DNA from 4 places in the Desulfovibrio sp. genome. Region 1 is predicted to be linked to each of the others. Evidence: predicted binding sites of a transcription regulator. Region 1 holds the regulator's gene; each other region holds the start of a gene.
What was found. Region 1 encodes sigma-54, which starts transcription at its own class of promoters, with help from an activator protein. Its sites were predicted from a motif close to CTGGCACGGNNNNTGCTT; they were not measured.
Positions count from the first base shown of each region.

Region 2: QZ383_RS01620 (glycyl radical protein) is a predicted target of sigma-54. The motif match lies at 3,202-3,219, and genes of this name have one in related genera.
Region 3: urtA (urea ABC transporter substrate-binding protein) is a predicted target of sigma-54. The motif match lies at 2,228-2,245, and genes of this name have one in related genera.
Region 4: nifH (nitrogenase iron protein) is a predicted target of sigma-54. The motif match lies at 3,520-3,537, and genes of this name have one in related genera.

Region 1 is NZ_JAHZCJ010000001.1:530,709-536,390, forward strand. It holds gene QZ383_RS02260 (CTP synthase) at 1-1,326, shown strand, start outside; gene rpoN (RNA polymerase factor sigma-54) at 1,622-3,046, shown strand; gene raiA (ribosome-associated translation inhibitor RaiA) at 3,083-3,622, shown strand; gene rapZ (RNase adapter RapZ) at 3,809-4,759, shown strand; gene QZ383_RS02280 (PTS sugar transporter subunit IIA) at 4,793-5,236, shown strand; gene QZ383_RS02285 (PTS sugar transporter subunit IIB) at 5,238-5,682, shown strand, end outside.
Region 2 is NZ_JAHZCJ010000001.1:362,602-368,283, forward strand. It holds gene QZ383_RS01605 (acyl-CoA dehydratase activase) at 1-220, shown strand, start outside; gene QZ383_RS01610 (double-cubane-cluster-containing anaerobic reductase) at 252-1,391, shown strand; gene QZ383_RS01615 (GGDEF domain-containing protein) at 1,503-2,702, opposite strand; gene QZ383_RS01620 (glycyl radical protein) at 3,289-5,682, shown strand, end outside.
Region 3 is NZ_JAHZCJ010000002.1:396,492-402,173, reverse strand. It holds gene urtB (urea ABC transporter permease subunit UrtB) at 1-735, opposite strand, end outside; gene urtA (urea ABC transporter substrate-binding protein) at 854-2,107, opposite strand; gene QZ383_RS04875 (formate dehydrogenase accessory protein FdhE) at 2,759-3,685, shown strand; gene QZ383_RS04870 (LysR family transcriptional regulator) at 3,752-4,117, shown strand; gene fdnG (formate dehydrogenase-N subunit alpha) at 4,318-5,682, shown strand, end outside.
Region 4 is NZ_JAHZCJ010000002.1:328,234-333,915, reverse strand. It holds gene QZ383_RS04585 (ATP-binding protein) at 1-736, shown strand, start outside; gene QZ383_RS04580 (sigma-54 dependent transcriptional regulator) at 733-2,298, shown strand; gene QZ383_RS04575 (Fe-only nitrogenase accessory AnfO family protein) at 2,355-3,059, opposite strand; gene nifH (nitrogenase iron protein) at 3,612-4,439, shown strand; gene QZ383_RS04565 (P-II family nitrogen regulator) at 4,825-5,142, shown strand; gene QZ383_RS04560 (P-II family nitrogen regulator) at 5,220-5,591, shown strand.

The DNA of each region.
Region 1 (5,682 bases):
GATTACCTGGGCGCCACGGTGCAGGTGATCCCGCACATTACTGATGAAATCAAGAGCGTGGTGCTCTCCCTTTCCGATGGCGAGGACGCGCCCGATGTCGCCATTATCGAAATTGGCGGCACCGTGGGCGACATCGAAGGCCTGCCCTTTCTTGAGGCCATCCGTCAGTTACGTTCCGACCTTGGGCGCGACAACTGCCTGAACATTCACCTTACCCTGGTGCCTTACCTGCGCAGCGCTGGCGAGCACAAGACCAAGCCCACCCAGCACAGCGTCAAGGAACTGCTCTCCATCGGCATTCAGCCCGACATTATTCTGTGCCGCTGCGAGCAGAGCATCCCCGAAGAACTGCGCCGCAAAATTGCCCTGTTCTGCAATGTGGATCAGGACGCCGTGTTCTCTTCGGTGGACGTGAACAATATTTATGAAGTGCCGCTCAAGTTCTATGAAGAAGGCTTTGACCAGAAGGTAGCCATCATGCTGCGCCTGCCCGCGCGCAATGCCCACCTTGAAGCCTGGGAAAAGCTCGTGAGCGACTGCGCCAACCCCAAGGGCAAGGTCACCATTGCCATTGTGGGCAAGTACGTTGACCTCAAGGAAGCTTACAAGAGCCTGCACGAAGCCCTCATCCACGGTGGCGTTGCCAACCGTGTTGAGGTGGAGCTGCGCTACGTCAATTCCGAAAATGTGGACGAAAGTAATTGCGCGGAATCCTTCAAGGGCTGTCACGGCATTCTTGTGCCCGGCGGCTTTGGCTACCGCGGCGTGGAAGGCAAGATTGCCGCCATCCGCTATGCGCGTGAAAACAACATTCCCTTCTTCGGCATCTGCCTTGGCATGCAGTGCGCGGTTATCGAATTTGCCCGCCACGTGGCAAACCTTGATGACGCCAACTCGGAAGAATTCAACCCGCTTTCTGACCACAAGGTTATCTACCTTATGACCGAGTGGTTCGACTTCCGCACCAAGAACGTTGAAAAACGCGACGCGGGTAGCGACAAGGGCGGCACCATGCGCCTTGGCTCCTACCCCTGTAAGGTGCAGCCCGATACCAAGGCCTTTGTGGCCTACAAAAAGGGCATGGTTGATGAACGCCACCGTCACCGCTACGAATTCAACAATGCCTTCAAGGAAATGCTGGGCGAAAAGGGCATGGTTTTCAGCGGCACCGCCCCTGACGATTCGCTTGTGGAAATCATTGAGCTGAAGAACCACCCCTGGTTCCTTGGCTGCCAGTTCCACCCCGAATTCAAATCCCGGCCCATGAACGCGCATCCGCTGTTCCGCGAATTTATCGGAGCGGCGAAAAAGTTCGCCAAGGTGTAATTCGCGGCGTTAACGCAGCGAGGCTTATTGGTTTTCACCACGCTTGGGTATCGCAAAATCGCGCAAAAAGGGGAGGGCATTGCCTTCCCCTTTTTTGGTGCGCAGTTTATTTTCAGCGGCGCAAAAACTGCGCCAAATCTGGGTTTTTGACGCGGGCAGCCCGTGCCTCAGGATAGGGATGCCGCGAACCTGATCTTGCAACTGTTAGCTATTGCATAATTTTTGCAGATGTGGCACAGTACTTGTAAACAGATAATTCTATAGTCCTATGGCTAGTTAAGGCAAAAGAGTACACATGGCACTGGAACTACGGCAGCAACTTAAGCTGTCACAGCAACTGGTAATGACCCCGCAATTGCAGCAGGCAATCAAGCTGTTGCAACTCTCACGCGTGGAACTTCTGGAAACTGTGCAGCAGGAGCTGCTTGAAAACCCCTTTCTCGAAGAATCTTCACTTACGGACGATGCCTCCCAGGAGCAGCACGACGACAGCCGCGAAGCGCCCAAGGAGGAAGTGTACGACAGGGAACTGGCCAAGGACGCCGACTGGGAAGACTACCTCGGCGAGTTTGCCAGCACACCCCGCCTTTCGCAGTCACGCGAATTTGAACTTGCCGAAGAAATTTCGCCCCTTGAAGCCCGCTATGCGGCCAAGCCCACCCTAGAAGGGCATCTGTTCTGGCAGTTGCGCCTTTCTTCGCTGACAGAAGAGCAGAAGGGGATTGGCGAGGTCATCATCGGCAATCTCTCCTCCGCCGGGTATCTGCAAGCCAGCATTGAAGAAGTGGCAGAAATGGCCCAGGTTGCGCCCGAGGCCGTGTTGCCCGTGCTTGAAAGGGTGCAGCTTTTTGACCCCATCGGCGTTGCCGCGCGTGATGCGCGCGAATGCCTGATGGTGCAGATCAAAAGCCTCAACTACGCCCGCGACCCCATCCTCGTGGAGCTGGTAGAATCGCACCTTGAAGACCTCGAGGCCAAGCGCTACAAGCCCCTGCTGCGCAAGTTCAAGCTCGATATGGAAGAGCTCAAGGAGTATCTGGATATCATTCAGAGCCTTGACCCATTGCCCGGCGCAAGTTTTGGCGGCGGCGAGCCAACTTACGTAAGCCCCGATGTATTTGTGTACAAGATGGGCGACGAATTTGTGATTTTGCTCAATGATGACGGCCTGCCCCAGTTGCAGCTTTCGGCCATGAGCCAGATGAATATTGGCAGTTCGGATAAGGAAAAGGACTACTGCTCCGAAAAGATCCGTTCCGCCTCATGGCTTATCAAGAGCCTGTATCAGCGCCAGCGCACGCTTTACAAGGTTATGGAAAGCATTGTGCGCCATCAGCAGCCATTTTTTGAAGACGGCGTGACCAAGCTCGCGCCGCTCATTCTCAAGGATATTGCTGACGATATCAGCATGCACGAATCAACGGTGAGCCGCATTACCACCAACAAGTATGTGGCAACGCCCCACGGCATCTTTGAATTGAAGTTTTTCTTTAACAGCGGCCTTGAACTCGATGACGGAAGTCAGGTAGGCTCAGAAAGCGTCAAGGCTCTGATCAAGAAATTCATCTCTGAGGAAGATACCCGATCCCCCCTCAGCGATGAGCGTATCGGCGAAATGCTCAAGGAGCGTCTCAAGGTCAATATTGCGCGGCGCACGGTGGCAAAATACCGCACGGCGCTTGATATTCCATCTTCGTCAAGGCGCAAGGAGCATTTCTGATTCCCCGTCGAGTGGCTCAATACTTAGGAGGAACTTATGAACATCTCATTTGCTTTCAAGAATTTTGAAGCCTCCGAACATCTGAAGAAGTATGCCCGTCGCCGCATGGAAAAGCTGGGACGGTTTTTTGGCAAGGCCTCTGGCCTTGAAGTTGCCGTTGTGCTGACAGTCGATAAGTTCCGCCATCGCTGCGAAGTGACCGTTACAGGCGAAGGCCTGCACATCAACGCCACGGAACAGACCTCAGACATGTATGCAGCCATTGACCTTGTGACAGACAAGGTTGAATCGCAGATCAAGCGCCAGGTGGCCCGGGTAAAGGCCCAGCGGCGGCATGCCCGTAATACGGATGTGGACGTGTTTACCTACAACCTCGATGCCGAAGCCGACGTGCAGCAGCCCGCTGACGGCACCGACCGCCTCGCCACCAAGCCCCTGCATCTGGATGAAGCGCTCATGCAGCTTGATTCCATCGGCAGCGAGTTTCTGGTGTTCTTTAACGCAGAAAACAACCGCATCAATGTGGTATACCGCACCAAGGTGAGCGGCTATGCCCTCATTGACCCCGTGTTGTAATCATTCATAATGGGGGGGCGGGCTGGCAACAGCTCGCCCCCGTTCAGGCGCACCCCCCCCTGCCGTTTGCCGCGCAATGGCCCTTACCCGGCTTGAGCGCGGCGCGGATTTGGCAACGTCCGTCAGAAGCCTGTGGCGCATAACCCCGGCTGCAAACGGCGATCTGACCCCGAAGAGGCGAATGTCATGAAGGATTCCGCGCAGATACCCGCCACAGATTCCACCCTTGCCGCACAGCCTGATGCTGACGCGCCCGTTCCCGGCGTGGATGTGCAGGTGTGCATTGTCACGGGCCTTTCCGGCGCTGGCAAAAGCACGGCGCTCAAGGTTTTTGAAGACATGGGTCACTTTGTGGTCGATGGGCTGCCGGTGAGCCTTGTCATGGAAATGGTGGACATGATGTCGCGCCCCTCCATGAGCCACTTCAAGGGCATCGCCCTCGGCATGGATCTGCGCCAGAGCAATTTTGTGGAAGACATCAACGACTGCCTGAGCATGCTCGCGGGCAAAAACATCCGCCCCATGCTGCTTTTTCTTGAGGCCAACAATCAGGAACTCATTCGCCGCTATGCCTCGACCCGCCGCCCGCATCCGCTGGAGCGCGAGGGCATGGGCCTTGAGGCGGCGCTTCTGGCAGAGCGCAGCAGTCTGCGCCCCCTGCGCGAAATGGCTGATCTGGTCATCGACACTTCGCGTTTTTCTATCCACGACCTGCGGCGCGCCATCCAGAAGCGCTGGAGCGGCAACAAGGGCAAGCTGCGGGCCATCAGGGTCAACGTGATTTCTTTCGGTTTCAAATACGGCGTGCCGCGCGAGGCTGATCTGGTTTTTGACCTGCGCTTTCTGGCAAACCCCTATTTTGTGGAAGAGCTGCGGCCCATGAGCGGCAAGGACAAACCCGTTGCCGACTATGTGTTCAATTCGCCCCATGCCCGCGAATATCGCGACAAGCTGGTTGATCTGCTGTTTTTTATGCTGCCGCTCATGGAGGCCGAAGGCCGCTACCGCATAACCGTGGCCGTGGGCTGTACCGGCGGCCGCCACCGCTCGGTGGCAATGGCCGAAGAAATTTTACAGGCGCTGCGGCAGGCTGATTATCCGGCTTTTCTGGAGCATCGGCACCTTGAACTTGGCTAAAAAAGCTGGCACGTTCTGTTGCGTGAGGTTGTCATGACGGACGAAAACAAGAAGACTCAGGTTGGAATCATTCTGGTTTCGCATGCCGACTATGGTTCGGCCATGCTGCGCACCGCCGAATTCATACTCGGGCAGCAGAGCGATTGCAGCTCCATCAGTGTTGACGTGGCGCACGAGGTTTCCGAAACCGTTCGCCGCCTTACGGACGCAACCCAGCGGCTCGACAAGGGCGCGGGCGTCATTATTCTTACGGATATGTTTGGCGGCACGCCCACCAATCTTGCGCTTTCGCTGCTGGCAACCCATAAAGTTGAGGTTGTTACCGGCGTGAACCTGCCCATGCTGCTCAAGGTGTTTACCTCGCGCGACAAGGAGCTTGAGGAAGTGGCCCGCATCGCTGGCGAGGCAGGCGCAAAAGGTATTGTGGTTGCGGGCAGCATGCTGCGCAACAAAGCCCGTGACAAAGCCGATAGCTAGTATGTGGTTTCGCGTGGACAATCGCCTGGTTCACGGCCAGGTCATCGAAGCCTGGTTACCCTACACAGGGGCGCGACATCTGGTGGTAGCCAACGACGAACTTGCGGACGACATAATGCGGCAGCAGATAATTGAACTGGCAGTGCCGCAGCGCGTGATGACACACTTCATCAACGTGAAGGAACTGGCGGCCACGCTCAATTCCTGCGGTGATGACTGTTTTGTGCTGTTTGCCAATTGTCAGGATGCGCGGCGCGCCTGTGACGCGGGCATCCTCATGCAGGTGCTCAACATGGGCAACCTGCATTACGCGCCGGACAAGCTACAGGTGCTGCCCCATGTGGCCCTTTCCGCACAGGACAGGGAAGACCTGCACGTTATACAGGATCATCTTGTGCAGCTTGATTTTCGCTGCGTTCCCACAGAGACTGTTCGAGGCCCCAATG
Region 2 (5,682 bases), 170 kb from region 1:
CAGAATGTGCGCCCTTGCCCGGCGCATCCCCATGCAGGGGGAATGCGTATTTACCGGCGGTCTGGCAACAAGCCCCGCCTTTGCGGCCATTCTTTCAGACGAACTTGGCCTGACAGTTCAGGTGCCCCACGACCCGCAGACTGTGGGTGCGCTGGGGGCGGCCCTGATTGCCGCAGATTTGTATGCGAAAAAAGACCGTGCTCTCACTACACAGCGATAACCTCAATAACCTCGCAAGGAAGGAAAGCATCATGAAGTGTGCCAGCTTTGACCGCATTATTACTGCTTTTGAAAAAAACGCTCTGGCAGTGCAGGAGGCCAAGAGGGAGGGCAAGAAAGTTGTGGGCCAGTACTGCCTGTACAGCCCTTCTGAAATAGCGGTGGCCGCCGGGGCCATCCCCGTTTCTTTGTGCGGCACCCGCAACGATTCCATTCCCGCGGCAGAAGAAATGCTGCCCCGCGCCCTTTGTCCGCTTATCAAGAGCAGCTTCGGCTTTGCGCTTAAAGACAGCTGCCCCTATCTGAGCGCTGCTGACGTAGTTGTGGCCGACACCACCTGTGACGGCAAAAAGAAAATGTACGAGCTGCTTGCAGCCTACAAGCCAGTTTTTCTGCTGCAACTGCCCCAGGTGCAGAATGATGATGCCCTTGCCTACTGGAGGCATCAGTTTGAACTGCTCGTCGCCTATCTGGAAAAAGAATTTGGCGTATCCATCACCGAGCAGAAGCTGCGCGACGCCATCAAGCTCATGAACCGTGAGCGTCTGGCCCTCAAGGCCGTTATGGATCTGGCAAAGCGCAAGCCCACGCCCATCACGGGGATGGAGCTGCTGGAAATCGGGTTCAAAACGTCTTTCTTCCCCGACAAGGAAAAAGGCATCTCCATGATGCTGGAGCTGGCGGATGAACTTGGCAAAATGGTCGATGCGGGCCAGGCAGGCGTTTCCGCAAGCGCGCCGCGTATATTGCTTACGGGCGTTCCTGTGGGCATGGGTTCGCACAAGGTTGTGCGCCTGATCGAAGAATGCGGCGGCAGCGTGGTTTGCCTTGATAACTGCTCCGGCTACAAGAAAACCCGCGTGATGATGGACGAGCAGGGCGACCCGCTGACCGAGATGGCCCGCCGCTATCTGGACGTGCCCTGTGCCGTCATGTCGCCCAATCCGCGCCGGTATGAAGCCATCAAGGAACTGGCGGCAGATTTCGCGGTGGATGCTGTGGTTGATCTGACCTGGCAGGGTTGCCAAACCTACGCGGTGGAATCGTCCTCCCTCAAAAAATTTGTGCAGGAGTCCTTGCAGTTGCCCTTCCTGCAAATCGAAACAGACTACTCTGAAACGGATACGGAGCAGCTCAAGGTTCGCATAGAAGCGTTTATCGAAATGCTGTAAAAACAGCGGCTACTCTCGCCAGCGTCAGGCGGCCCGCGCTGCTCCCGAATGTAATTACGGGGCAGGGCAGACCGTCTGATTTTTTTTGCGGATGTGCAGGCGCTTGGGGTCTCAGATTATGGTTTTGGCAGTCTCAGCTTCTCTTTTTGCGCATTTGTAATGGTACATTTTAACGTCTGCCCGCGAAATGGTGTCGGCAATGCTGCCATCCTGTTCCGGGTCAAACTGCGCAATCCCGTACGAAAAGCACAGGCAGAAGTCTCCAAAGGTAACTTGTCGTGCCTCCACGCAAATTTCAGCAACCTTTTTTTCTGTTGCGTCCAGGCTGGCGTTGAACAGCAATGTAACAAATTCATCACCGCCAATGCGGTATGTTGAGCCCTGAGTCCTGAAATTTTTCATAAGGAGCTGGGCAAGGGCCCTGATGTGCTCATCGCCCGCCGAGTGACCAAACTGGTCGTTGATGGCTTTAAGTTTGTTCAGGTCGCACGACACCACAGTTATGTTTTTTTGCTGCTCTGTGCCCCGTAGCTTGTGGGTGGCCAGTTCAAAGGCATTGCGGTTCATTGCGCCTGTGAGCAAGTCTGTATATGCGAGCCATTGATAGAGCGGAATGGAAAAACTGCGAATCAGCACAATGGCCACAAAGCCAACGCCAATGGCAACGCAAATGGAGGCAATGATGTAATACCGCTGGGAGCTTGCGGTATTTTCAGCAAAATATTCTCCGTCAAATTCAATAACAAGGGTGCCAACCGTGACCCCGTTGCTCTTGATCGGTTCGCAAGACGGAATAATCATGCCCCACGATGTCTTAAGGATTTCTGTTCCATGAAAAACATCTCCATCCAGACATTTGTTCACAGCGGGGAGAATTTCGACTTCTATGGGCGAACCGCAGGCACGAAAATCTTCTGAATCCCGTGACAGGCCATCAACAACATATATGGCCTTGCCTTCAGAATCGCGCTTTGCCGTGTAGAGATACCTGACGGCGGTTATTTTACGAACATCGTCAAGCTCTTGCTGTACATTATTGTAAAGGTGCGAGTCCATATCTTTGCCATCATAAATTGCAGTGAAGTTTTCTGGCGGTATGCGGTCAAGCAAGAGAGAGAAAATGGCGTCTGACATCATGGTTGTTATGAGTTTTAAATCGAGGTTTCTGTAATAATAGAAAATTGAAGTTATCAATGCCGCAGTTATTATTATGGAAATAACAACGAGAGAGAGTAATTTTAACTCTGCTCGAGAGAATGTTTTATCAAATTTGTTTCTGTCCGTTGATTTTGTATAGTACTTCTTGAGCATATCAGATTCCCTTGAAATAAATACGATGATGACTTCTCAATTTATACGCTACAATAAACTATATTTGATATCAAGCTTCTCAACTTTTTGAAATAATTATCTTATAATAAACAGGATATTGAAGTGAAAAAATTTATGAGTCAAATTGGTTGCGTAAATATAAGTTAATTTAATCTGCAAATATTAATATCGAAAGTGTGGTTTAAGTCATTGGCAGCTCGCATAAGTAACCACGCAGTTACGGTTCTTGCCTGGGGAGGAGGATATGCATGTCTCCGGTGTTCTGGCGATATGGGCAGCATGAGCGATGGCAAAAGGGTGAGATTGTGAAAAAGTGTTTTTTTGCACTGTTGCAAAAAAACACTTTTTAAAATTATGATGTTATTTTAATGTATTATGAAAAAAATGTTGCAAATTTACAACAATGGGAATAGCCGGATGATTATGGAATTTTGGAATTAATTTAAAAAAATGTAAATATTGCAGATAGTTAATTGAAATGGCACGGATGATGCTCATGGGTGGTCATTGAGATGAATATCACAAGCATCTCGCTTGAACATAATCACCATTCAGGAGTTTCATCATGAGTCAGTGCGGTTGCTGCATGTCCCCCCAGGAAGAGCGCGTTGTCAATAAAAGCGTTGACCGTAAAGGCCGCGAGCGCGTTTACGGCATTCTGGAACAGAACCAGTTCAGCCTTCCCCACGTGGACGTTGAGCGCGCCAAGTATTTCACCGAATCCATGCGCGAAACCGAAGGCGAACTGCTGACCCTGCGCTGGGCCAAGGCTCTGAAAAACGTGGCCGAAAAAATCACCGTCTACATTACCCCCAACCAGCTCATTGCTGGCCGCGTGGGCAAGTTTGGCCGTTACGGCATCCTGTATCCTGAAATCGACGGCGACTTTTACCGCGAAGTGCTGGCCGACCTGGAGCACCGCGACAAGAGCCCCTTCCAGATCTCGCAGGAAGACATCAAGGTTGTTATGGAAGAGATTGCTCCCTACTGGGAAGGCAAGACCTACCATGAACACCTCAACAAGACTCTGCCCGCCGAAATCCGCAACGTCACCTATGTGGACGAACGCGGCCTCAAGTCCAAGTTCGTGGTGAGCGAAACCTCGTCCTACCGTTCGGCCCTTCAGTGGGTGCCGGACTACGAAAAGGTCATCAAGCGCGGCTTCCTCGACATCCAGAAAGAAGCCCGCGAAAAGCTTGCCACCCTTGATCTGACCAACTCCGTTGATCTGTGGGACAAAAAGCCCTTCCTCGAAGCCATGATCCTTGTGTGCGACTCCATCATGATCTGGGCCAAGCGCCACGCCGATCTGGCCCGCGAACTTGCCGCCAAGGAAGGCGACCCCAAGCGCAAGGCCGAGCTGCTCCAGATCGCCAAAACCTGCGATCACGTGCCCGCACATCCTGCCCGCAGCTTCCGCGAAGCCATGCAGTGCCAGTGGTTTGTGCAGATGTTCTCGCGTATTGAACAGAAGGCCAGCGCCATCATCTCCAATGGCCGCATGGACCAGTACCTGTACCCCCTGTACAAAAAAGACATTGAAGAAGGCATCATCACCCGCGAAGAAGCCAAGGAACTGCTCGAATGCATGTGGGTGGACATGGCCCAGTTCATCGACCTGTACATCAACCCCACGGGCGTTGAATTTCAGGAAGGCTACGCCCACTGGGAAGCCGTGACCATCGGCGGCCAGACCCCCGAAGGCGAAGACGCCACCAATGACCTGACCTACCTGTTCCTTGAATCCAAGCGCGAATTTCCGCTCAACTACCCCGACCTTGCCGCGCGCATCCACTCCCGTTCGCCCGAACGCTTCCTGCGCGAAGTGGCCCTGACCATCAAGGACGGCTCCGGCTTCCCCAAACTCATCAACGATGAAGAAGTGGTGTTCCTCAACACCATCAAGGGTTGCCCGGTCAATGAAGCTCTGGACTACGCCGTTTCGGGCTGCACAGAAACGCGCATGCCCAACCGCGATACCTACACCTCCGGTTGCGTGTACGTGAACTTTGCCACCGCCCTTGAAATGACCATGTACAATGGCCGCATGCAGCACTACGGCGATGAGGTTGTGGGCCTTGAAACGGGCGAAGCGACTTCTTTCAAGAACTGGGAAGACTTTTACGAAGCTTACAAGGCCCAGCACCTCAACCTGCTGCGCAAGGCCTTCCAGCAGCAGCATGTGGTGGACAAGCTGCGCCCGCAGCACTTTGCCGCGCCGCTTTCTTCCGTGCTGCACAACCTGTGCATGGAAAACCTCATGGACCTGCACTGCGAAAAGATCCCCGGCGGTGTGGATTACTCCTACTTTGAATTCCTGGGCTACGGCACCGTGGTTGACTCCCTTGCCGCCATCAAAAAGCTGGTGTTTGAAGAAAAGCGCCTGAGCATGAAAGAAGTGGTGGAAGCCTGCAAGGCCGACTTCAAGGGTGCCGAACCCGTGCGCGAAATGCTGCGCAACGCCCCCTGCTACGGCAACAACGATCCCTATGTGGATAGCATTGCCAAGGACGTTGACCGCGTGACCCAGGTGGAAGCCGAAAAGAGCTCCCGCGATCGCGGCGTGCATGTGGACGTGCGCTACGTGCCCATCACCTCGCATGTGCCCTTCGGCAAGGTAGTTTCCGCCACACCCAATGGCCGCCATGCCTGGACTGCGCTTTCCGATGGTTCTTCCGCTTCGCACGGCGCGGACAAGAACGGCCCCACTGCGGTTCTGCTCTCCAACTACCATTCCAAGAACTATGGCATGACCAACCGCGCTTCCCGCCTGCTGAACATCAAGCTGTCGCCCAAGTGCGTTTCCGGCGATGAAGGCACCGAGAAGATCGTGAACCTTATCCGCACCTGGTGCGACCTCAAGCTGTGGCACCTGCAGTTCAACATCGTGAACAGGCAGACCCTGCTCAACGCCCAGAAAGAACCCGACAACTACCGCAGCCTGCTGGTGCGTATTGCA
Region 3 (5,682 bases), on a different contig from region 1:
CGTATCAGGTGAGGCGGCAAGGGTGCGCAGGGCGTTGAGCGCTGCCGGGCTGCCGTTGCTGTTCAGGGCTTTGACGGCGGCAAGCTGGTCTGAGCGCACGGCGGCAGGGTCTGCCGCCACGTACAGGGCAAGGGCCGCGCCCAGATTGGCGCGCACGGTATCGTCCTTTTCTCCTGCCAGCAGTTTGTTCAAAGCCTCTGCCTTGAGGGGCGGGGTGGCGCTGTCCATGAGGGCCGCCGAGGCCTGACGGCGCTTGGCCGCGTCTGTGGAGGTAAGGGCCTGAGCGTTGAGGATATCCGTAATGCGCTGGCGCTGGCGGTTGCTTGTGCCCACCTTGCGCAGGGCATCGGCACTCTGAGCCGCGCCAAGTTCGCCCCTGGCGTCAAGGGGCCGCGCCTGACCTGCATCGTCGCTCACAAAGAGCGTTCCTGCGGCGGCATCGGCCAGCAGGGTATTGCGCAGCAGGGCTTCCAGCAGCTTTTCGCGCAGTGGCGCGGCAAGGCTGCTGTCATCCTTTTCCAGCGCGGCAATGGCCGCATCCCTGTCTGCTACCTTGGGGCTCACCAGAGCCTTGAGCAGATCGGCTGGAATAATGGATGGCGAAGTTTGCACCGGGGACGCGGAAGGAGTCGAAACCGCGCCCCCGGCATTCCCGTCCGGTTCCGGTCCGGACGCCAGCACTGCGGGAGGCAGGCTGAAAATTATGAGGCAGCAGAGCAAGAGCGCCGTGCGCATGGGAATATCCTTTAGTCTGGTCTGCCGGGTCTGCGCTGGGCTGACCCGGGCCGACATGCCGTGGGGGGATTGCGGGGGCCGCTGGGGCCCCCGCAGCAGATTCATACGGTTGCGCGGGCTATTTGGAAGCGCCGCCGCATTTCTTGGTCTTGGTGTTGTAGTTGCCGCAGTTGATGGGGTCGGTCCAGTCGCCGATCAGATCCTTGGATTCGGGCAGGTAGTGCGACCACGCTTCGCCGGGAACCACGGAGGGAGTTTCCCAGACCACCTGGAACTGGCCGTCGGCCTGGATCTCGCCGATGAGCACGGGCTTGGTGATGTGGTGGTTGGGCAGAACCTTGGCTATGCCGCCGGTGAGGTTGGGGGTTTCAAGGCCCACAATGGCCTTCAGAACCTTGTTCACATCGGTGCTCTGGGCCTTTTCAACAGCCTTCACCCACAGGTTGAAGCCGATGTAGTGAGCTTCCATGGGGTCGTTGGTCACGCGCTTGGGGTTCTTGGTGAAGTCGTGCCATTTTTTGATGAAGGCCTTGTTGGCGGGATTGTCCACGCTCATGAAGTAGTTCCAGGCGGCCAGATGGCCCACCAGCGGCTTGGTGTCTATGCCGGAGAGTTCTTCTTCACCCACGGAGAAAGCCATGACGGGAATGTCGGCGGCAGTGATGCCCTGGTTGGCAAGTTCCTTGTAGAAAGGCACGTTGGCATCGCCGTTGAGGGTGGAAACCACGGCGGTCTTTTTGCCCGCATTGCCGAACTTTTTGATTTCAGCAACGATGGACTGCCAGTCGGAATGACCGAAGGGCGTGTAGTTGATAAGGATATCTTCCTTCTTCACGCCCTTGGAGATCAGGTAGGCTTCGATGATCTTGTTGGCGGTGCGGGGGAACACGTAGTCCGTACCGGCCAGCACCCAGCGCTTAACGCCGAGGTCGTTCATCAGGTAATCCACAGCGGGGATGGCCTGCTGGTTCGGGGCCGCGCCGGTGTAGATGACGTTGCGCGATGATTCTTCGCCTTCGTACTGCACGGGGTAGAAGAGGAGGCCGTTGAGTTCTTCAAACACGGGCAAGACGGACTTGCGCGAAACCGAAGTCCAACATCCGAAAACAGCGGCGACCTTGTCCTTGCTCAGCAGCTCGCGGGCTTTTTCTGCAAAGAGGGGCCAGTTGGAGGCAGGGTCTACCACCACTGGTTCCAGTTTTTTGCCCAGCAGGCCGCCTTTTTTGTTCTGCTCTTCAATGAGCATGAGCATGACGTCTTTCAGCGTTGTTTCGCTGATGGCCATGGTGCCGGAGAGCGAATGCAGAATACCCACCTTGATGGTGTCTTCTGCGGCCTTTGCGTTCAGTGAACCGCACAGGGTGACGAGCATGAGAGCCAACGCCGCCAACGTTTTCTTGAACATGTGGAGCCTCCTTGGAACTGTCTGTATGTCTGTACGTGACGCGGCGCACCCCCATGGTTGCCGCGCTGCTTGCTACAGCACATAGGTAAGCAAGAGGTGTTCCAAGGCGATATTTTATATAACTATTTGAAATATTTATATTTTATTTATAGTCATGTCCATTTGTTGATACAATTTTGTATTTTTGAGGAAATGTAGGACATTATTGTTTCATTTTTAGCTGGTGAGCAAGTGCACGCCCGTGCGCAGTCCGGGTTTTCCACACGCCAGATCCAAATTTAGCAGAAAAGTTATTTTACTTTCGGGGGCTATATGGTATGCTTTAATTGAGTAATAATCAGAGTGGTATTTCGTGCGGACAAGGCAAGGATAAACATCCTGTAACCAGCGGAAATAAAAGTATGTTTTACATGAATCTTTGAATATCTTCAAAAACCTCACGGTGTGCGGTTGCTGAAGCTTTCTACAGACTCATGCGCTGGCAGGGAATACCTTGTCCGGATGATGCATGATGTGTTGATGATGGCGATATATAATTCGTCTGATCAATAGAAAGCCCTGTTCCGCACGGAACAGGGCTTTTGCGTTGCTGCGTTGGTATAACAAAATGGAGCGTGTATGTCTGAGCAGTATGAAGGTTGGTGTTCTCAGCGTATGGATGCCTTTATGGAAGAGCACTCGGAGTTTGCGGATGTCGTGCAGCGTTGCCGGGATTTGCTCGCATTGCAGAAAAAAACAGGAGAACAATTGTCATTTTCGGGCGGGCAGGAATTTGTCTGGACAGAAGATGACTTCCTCAGTGGAGTTCCGCTTGTAACAAAGATTAATCCTGTGTTTTTCAGGGAGCCACTCCGTCAGTCGGCAGCCATAATGTCCATTGGTCTGGCAGAGATATTTCCTTCGCTGCGGAGCAGTATTGCCCGATTGGAGCCGTATTTGAAGGATGATGAGGGATGCGACAAGTGCCTTGCCGTGGTGATTCATGGCGATGCGGAGGCGCTTGCCGTTGCGGCGCTTGCTGCGGGTGTGGAGCAGAATTTTTTGCTGTTCTACGTGCGCGCAGTCTATAGCCCCTGCGTGGTGGCAATGCGTCCACGGCTCGCGCAGCATCCCTCTGTGGTGTTGTGGCGCAAACGCTATTGCCCGGTATGTGGTTCTGATCCTGATCTGGAAACTCTTGAGCTGCATGCAAACGAGGCGGATTTTGTGGTGAGCAAGAGCGGTCAGGCGTGGCTGCATTGCCCCCAGTGCGGTTTGCGTTGGCGCTTTTCGCGGGCGGTTTGCCCCTCCTGTGGCACGCAGGAAAATGACAAGCTCACGCGTTATGCCCTTTCTGAAAAGCCGCAGGAATTCATCTATGCCTGCGACGCCTGCAACCATTACCTGCCGTGCATGGACATTGCCGAGGCCACAGATTCTGATGTCTTTTCAAATCTGGATTGCGCGCCGCTGACACTGGTGCACCTTGACGCCATGGCGCAGGCCAGGGGTTACGAGCCATTGTCGCCCGGTGCAGGGGCCATCTTCAGGCTTATTGGTCAGTAAGTGCACTGCCGTTGCGACAAGAGCTTGCAGCAGAAAGTTTTTTGCGCCCTGAACAGGGAGAAATCCATGCGCCCTACCGTTCGTATACATTTGTGGCTTGAGGAAGAAGACGCCATGGTTTTTGGCTATGGCCGCGTGATGCTGCTGGACAAGGTTGAAGAATGCGGGTCGTTGCGCAAGGCCGCGACCAGCCTTGGGATGTCGTATCAGGCGGCCTGGAAAAAAATACGTGCAACAGAAAACGCGCTTGGTGTTGAGCTTGTGCGCCGCCCCCAGTGCAAGAGCGATGGCATGTCGCTTACCCCTGAGGGTTTGATGATGCGCAATTCTTTCAAACACTGGTATAGTGCTGTGGAAAGTTGCGCACTGGCACAGGCGGAGCAGATATTCCCCTGGCATTTGCGATGTTTTACAACAAATAAGCAATTATAAATAAAAAATTGATTGCAATTTTTTGATAATACTTTTTTAAAATGCTTTATTCTTTTTATAGTACATACAAATTCAGGTGTTCTAAATATAGAATATTGACAAATTTGATTGTCTGAACGCTATTATGCGTGAGTGCTTAGACGCAATAGTATGCCCTGGCGAGGCAGCGTTTATCATTCTCAACATATGCGGAGGCAATCATGCAGGTATCTCGTCGTGGTTTTCTCAAAATATCCGCAGTCGGAATTTCCGGCTTGGCTGCGGTGCAGCTGGGTATAGATCTCACGCCGATCAAAGCTTACGCCGCTGCCACAAAGCTTGAAGGATCAAAGGAAGCCATATCCATTTGTCCTTTTTGCTCCTGTGGCTGTAACGTCCTTGTTCATTCCAAAGACGGCAAGATCATCAATGTTGAGGGCGACCCCGATTTCCCCATCAGTGATGGCGGGTTGTGCGCCAAAGGGGCCTCGCTTAAATCTCTGCATATGAGTCCAGAGCGTCTGACCAAACCTTTGTACCGTGCGCCCTACAGCGACAAGTGGGAGGAAAAAGACTGGGGCTGGATGATGGAGCGCATAGCGCAACGCATCAAGGAGCAGCGCGACAAAGATTTCAAGGTCAAAAACGCTCAGGGGCAGACGGTCAACCGCGTTGAAAGCCTGTTCCACCTGGGGTCTTCGCAGGTTTCCAACGAAGAAGCCGCGGTATTGCACCAGATGGTCCGGGCACTGGGCATCGTGCATTTTGACCATCAGGCGCGCATTTGTCACAGCCCCTCGGTACCCGCCCTTGCAGAGTGCTTTGGCCGTGGTGCCATGACCAACCATTACAACGACATTATGAACGCTGACGCCGTCCTGATTATGGGCAGCAACTGCGCAGAACACCATCCCATGACCTTCAAATGGGTATTGCGGGCCAAAGAAAACAACAATGCCGTTGTCATGCACGTTGACCCCAAGTTCTCACGCACCTCGGCTCGCAGCACTTTCCATGTGCCCATCCGGTCCGGCACGGATATCGCCTTTCTTGGCGGCATGATCAAATACATCATTGATCATAAAAAATATTTTGAAGAATTTGTGCTGGAGTACACCAATGCCTCCTTTATTGTTGGCAGCAAATACAGCTTCAAGGACGGTGTTTTTTCCGGCTTTGACCCCAAGACAAAAACCTACGACAAATCCACCTGGGCTTTTGAGAAAGACGCTCAGGGAATGGTCAAACGCGACAAAACGCTGAAAGATCCCAGATGCGTTTTTAATGTAATGAAGGCGCATTACGACCGCTACACGCCTGAAACCGTGTCAAAAGTCACGGGCGTGTCAAAGGAAGACCTGTTGCGGGTGTATGAGGCCTATGCCGCCACCGGCAGGCCTGACAAGGCTGGCACGGTAATCTATGCTCTGGGCTGGACGCAGCACAGCGTGGGCGTGCAGAATATCCGCGCTTCGGGGCTGATCCAGCAGCTGTTGGGCAATGTGGGCATTGCTGGCGGCGGCATCAATGCCTTGCGCGGCGAACCCAACGTGCAGGGCACCACGGACCACGCCCTCCTGTATGGG
Region 4 (5,682 bases), on a different contig from region 1:
GCAGGAAAAAAAGCTGGCTTCTCTCGGCGTGCTGACCTCCGGCGTGGCCCACCAGTTGAACAATCCCCTCAACAATATTTCCGTTGGCTGTCAGCTGCTCGGCGAGGATGTCAACGATGCCCGTCAGGGGTTGCGCCCCATGCCCACAGCGGAAGACGTGACGGCGCAGCTGGATGAAATTCAGGCCGAGGTTGTTCGCGCCCGCGATATTGTGCGCGGCCTGCTGGATTTTGCGCGTGACCGGCCCTTTACCGTTGCCCTGCATGATCTGTCCGGCCTTGTGCGCAGGGCCGTTGGCCTGGTGCGGCACGATATGGGCGCTGCGGTGCAGATAACGGTGGACGTGCCTGAAGGGCTGCAACTGCCCGTGGACGCCCAACGCATGCAGGAGGTGCTGATCAACCTCCTGCTCAATGCGGCTCAGGCCATGAACGGCAAGGGTGAAGTGCATATCACCGCCTCTGTGGACGAATCGGCGAGTATGGCGGAGCTGCGCGTGCGCGACTCTGGCAAGGGCATTGAACCCGAGAACCTTGGCCGGGTGTTTGATCCTTTTTTCAGCCTCAAGCCCGTGGGCGAGGGGACGGGCCTTGGTTTGTCCGTAGCCTTTGGCATTGTGGGCAAGCACAATGGAACGCTCGAAGTGCAGAGCCAACCGGGGCAAGGGGCGTGTTTTACGGTGCGGCTGCCCCTTGCGGCGCGGCATGACGCAGACGGTTCAGGAGCAGAGGCATGACTACGGAACGATTCCGGCTTTCGGAACACCCCCCCGCACAGGCAAACCCCGGCGAAGTCCGGCACGGCCACGGGCTTGACGCCGCGCAGCGTGCTGGCGGCGGTGGCCGGTTGCTGATCATTGACGATGAGCGCATGGCCCGCGCCAACCTTGCGCGCGCTCTGGAGCGCGGCGGGCATGAATCGGCTCAGGCAGGCAGCGGCGAAGAAGGCCTGAAACTGCTGGCCGAGCAGGATTTTGACGTGGTCATCACCGATATCGCCATGGCGGGCATGAACGGCATGGAAGTGCTCAAGGCGGTACGCTCCAGCAAGCCGGATGTGGAAGTCATCATGGTCACGGGCTACCCCATGATTGAAAGCGCCGTGGAGGCCATGCGGCTGGGGGCTTTTCATTATCTGGCCAAGCCGTACTCGCTGGAAGAAGCGCGCATGCTGGTGGCGCGGGCGCTGGAAAAGCGCCGCCTGCGTCAGCAGGTCGCCCAGATGCGCGCCCAGCTTGAGGCAAGCGGCTCCGTGCCGGAAATGGTGGGCATATCGCCAGCTATGTGCGGTCTGCGGCAGGCGCTCATGCGTCTGGCCCCCACAGATGTGGCCGTGCTGCTGCAAGGTGAAACAGGTACGGGCAAGGAGCTGGCTGCCCGCACCATGCATGCCCAGAGCCAGCGGGCGAGGCGGCGTTTTTTGGCGATCAACTGCGGCGCGCTCTCGCCGGAACTGCTCGAAAGCGAGCTTTTCGGGCATGAACAGGGGGCATTTTCCGGCGCGGTGCGGCGCAAGGAAGGTCTGTTTGAGGCCGCAAGCGGCGGTACGCTGTTTCTGGATGAGATGGGTGAAATGCCGCCGGGCATGCAGGTCAAGCTGCTGCGTGTTTTGCAGGAGCAGAACCTTCGCCGCGTGGGTGGCACCGTGGACATACCCGTGGACGTACGCATTATCGCCGCCACCAACCGCAACCTCAAGGAAGAGGTGGAGGCCGGGCGCTTCCGGCGCGACCTGTACTACCGCGTGGCCGTGGTCACGCAGGAATTGCCTCCCCTGCGCAGCAGGGCAGAGGACATCCCCCTGCTGGCCCGATATTTTCTTGCGCGGCTGGCGGAACAGGGCGGGGCCGTGCCGCTGGATATTGAAGATGACGCACTTGATGCCCTGCGGCAGTATCCCTTCCCCGGCAACGTGCGCGAACTTGCCAATATTCTCGAGCGGGCGGCGGTGTTTTGCCCGCCGGGCGGCAGCATAGGGCTGGCGCATTTGCCCCCGGAAGTTTCCGAGGTTGCAGCCCGCCTGTCCGTCCGCAATCCCGGTTCTTCTACCGCCGCCGTCCGACAGGAGGATGCCGCCGCCGTTACCCCGGTTTGCCCCCAGGCAACACCACCATGTGCATCGGTGCCAGCCGCGCCAGCACCGGACGCATCGACACCGCTTGTTCCGCTGGCAGAGATGGAAAAACAGCACATTTTGCACGCCCTTGAGCTGGCTGGCGACAACCGCACGCTGGCCGCGGACATGTTGGGCATCAGCCGCTCATCCCTGTGGCGGAAGCTGCGGGAGTACGGCGTATAAGGTACACCCGCCCCATCCTTGGGGCATGCGTGCGCATTGCTGCTTCCAGCCGGACTTTAACCGCAAGAACAGCCCGTGCCGTCAAACCACTTTTGCCCCAGCAAGGCATCGGCATTGCGGTCTGCTGGCTGGCGCACCGTCACCAACATGAGGCCTGATTCCAGCTCTTCCTTTTCCATTTCAAGCCCCGTCACCAGCGCAAAGCTGGGCAGCCAGCGCGGTTCGTGATCGCATTTGATCTGCAACTGCTCAAAGGGCGTGGTTTCAACAAATACCAAAATGGATTCTCTGGCTGTGAACAGAGGATCGGTGAGCTTGGCCTCGCACATATCCAGAAAAAAGCGCCTCGGTGCTATTTCTCGCGGTCTGCTGGTGGGCAGCATGCCGCACTGTGGGCGGGTCGCCTGCTGCACCGCCGCCAACACGCCCTTGCGCACGCCTTCCAGAGCTTCTGCCTCAAATCTGTCCATCATACAGATGTAAAATCCCATCTTGTCCAGAACGCCGTATGGCGCGCCGTGGTCTTCAGCCCCCACCACAATGCGGCAGTCCCCCAGGTTGGCGGCAAGCGTTTGCATCTGCTCGCGCAGTTCGCTCAGACCAGCGCCTTGGGTCAGGCTGAAGCTGTGCCTCTTGTCTTCGCTCCAGTCGTGTTCGTTCCGCACGTAAACCGCCACTGCGCTGGCCGCCGTGGGCGCAGCCAATGCGCCCAGATCATCATGAAAAACCGCAATCCGCGAGCCATCGAGTAAACCTTGCATACGCTCTCCGTCTGTTGTGGCAGGGCCTCGAAGCAGTCCGGCCTTTCGTGGGGGCGTGTGCAATATCCATGCGCTTGAAAATAGTTATTCGTAATATGTTTAAATAATAACACTATTATTGTGTGTGCCCGTGTGCGCGCTATGTCTGCCCTCACTGTTGGGCAGGTACGTTCCACCTGCGTACAGAGTTATGACTCGATAACAAAGCGGGAGTGATTGCTGATTGTATATAAAGTTAAATAAATTAGTGTATTACAAATTTTATATATTGTTCATGGTCACGTAAATATTTGAAAGTGTGATTTAGTAACATAATGAAATTACATATATATTTGTTAAATGTACCAATCTGTCCAAAAAAGCGGTGCTTTGTACGCTTGCGTACGCATGTTGCAAAGCGTGATTAAGCATAGTTTTCATAACTATTTGTTTTAAAATGTTAAATTTAAAATCTTCCACAATAGCACAGCCGATGCACAAGAGGGGCATACACGGTGCCAGAGACGCCTTGTCCCTGGTCAAAACAGCCGGAAGACGGCGGGAGAATGCGTTATGCCTCGCAAGATAGCCATTTACGGAAAGGGCGGCATCGGCAAGTCCACCACAACCCAGAACACGGCTGCGGCCATGGCCCATTTTCACGGGAAGAAAATTTTCATCCATGGCTGCGACCCCAAGGCCGACTCCACCCGCCTGATTCTGGGCGGCAAGCCGCAGGAATCACTCATGGACACCCTGCGCGCTGTGGGTGCGGAAAAGGTGACCCTGGACAAGGTGGTCAAGAAGGGTTTTCACGAGATCCTCTGCGTGGAATCTGGCGGGCCCGAACCGGGCGTGGGCTGTGCTGGCCGAGGCGTTATCACGGCCATCGACCTGATGGAAAATCAGGGCGCGTACACTGACGATCTTGATTTCGTGTTCTTTGACGTGCTCGGCGACGTGGTGTGCGGCGGTTTTGCCATGCCCATCCGCGACGGCAAGGCGCAGGAGGTCTATATCGTGGCTTCTGGCGAAATGATGGCCATCTACGCCGCAAACAACATCTGCAAGGGCCTGCTCAAGTACGCCAAGCAGAGCGGCGTGCGCCTTGGCGGCATCATCTGCAATAGCCGCAACGTGGATCGCGAAAGGGAATTTCTTGAAGAATTCACCGCCTCCATCGGCACGCAGATGATTCACTTTGTACCCCGCGACAACATCGTGCAAAAGGCCGAATTCAACAAAAAAACCGTGACCGAATACGACGACAGCCAGAATCAGGCCAAGGAATACAGCGAGCTGGCAGAAAAGATCATCAATAACCAGAATTTCGTCATTCCCCAGCCGCTGTCGATGGATCAGTTGGAGGCGATGGTCGTAAAATACGGCATTTCCGACTAGGCCGCGTGGGCATTCGCACCTTTTCGTTCCCTGCTGCGTCTGGCTCGCCTTTTATTCCGGTCGAGTACCGTAGCGTTGCTGTCTTTATCCGTAGCTTCCGTTGTCGCAACGGCTAAAGCGAGAGGACACTCCCTGCATAAAAGCCTCGCCATCCTTGCAGGAAAGCAAAAATGCATCGAATGCTCAATGCGGCCTAAGGCAGAAACGGACATTTTCCTTGCCAGTGAACAAAAGACGCTTTTGGCAGGTTGGAATGCCCACCACGGCCTAAAGCCTGAAACGGATAAAAAGACGCTTTTGGCAATGTGTGAGTGCCAGCGCGGCTAACGGCCTGAATCCCAGTGAATCTAGAGTGACAGTTGCAACAACTTTAAAGGAGCCGCCAATGAAAATGGTACGAGCCATCGTTCGTCCAGAGAGCACCGAAAACGTGGTGGAAGGGCTTGCCGCATCGGGTTTTGTGGCCCTGACAAAAATTCAGGCCTTTGGGCGCGGCAAACAGAAAGGGCTGGACAGCGGCAGCGTCCACTACGACGAGCTGCCCAAGAATCTGCTCATGATGGTGGTGGAGGACGAGCACGTGGATCAGGTGCTCCAACTTGTGCAGAGCTATGCCAACACGGGTAATTTTGGCGACGGCAAGGTCTTTGTGTCACCGGTGGAGCGGGTGCTGACCATCCGCACCGGGCAGGAAGGCATCTAGCGCAACCGCAGTTGCTTTTGTGCCCCGCCAAGGGCGCTTTCACACAGTATTGAGGCAATACAGTTCAGGAGCTCGCCATGAAGGAGATTATCGCCATCATCCGTCCCAACAAGGTGACGGCCACAAAAAAAGCCCTGGACCGCATGGGTTTTCCGGGCATGAGCGTCATTCCCGTATTCGGGCGGGGCAAGCAGAAGGGCATCGCCGAAGAAGTTTCCGTGGAGATAAGCCCCATTGTGCGCGGCATGGGGAGCTACAAAGGCATGATGTACGTCCCCAAACGGCTGCTCTCCATTGTGGTTCCCGCCAACATGCTGGACAGGGTCGTGAATACCATCATCAAGATCAACCAGACGGGCGGCATCGGCGATGGCAAGATCATTGTATGCCCGGTTGAACAGGCCCTGCGGGTGCGTACCGGCGAAATGGGCACGGCGGCCATACTCTAGAGCATGTAACACATGAAATGCTCGCTTACGGCAGGCAAAGCCTGCGCGCATTTCGCGGCAAGGATTTTCAGAAAAATCCGTGCAGAGCAGT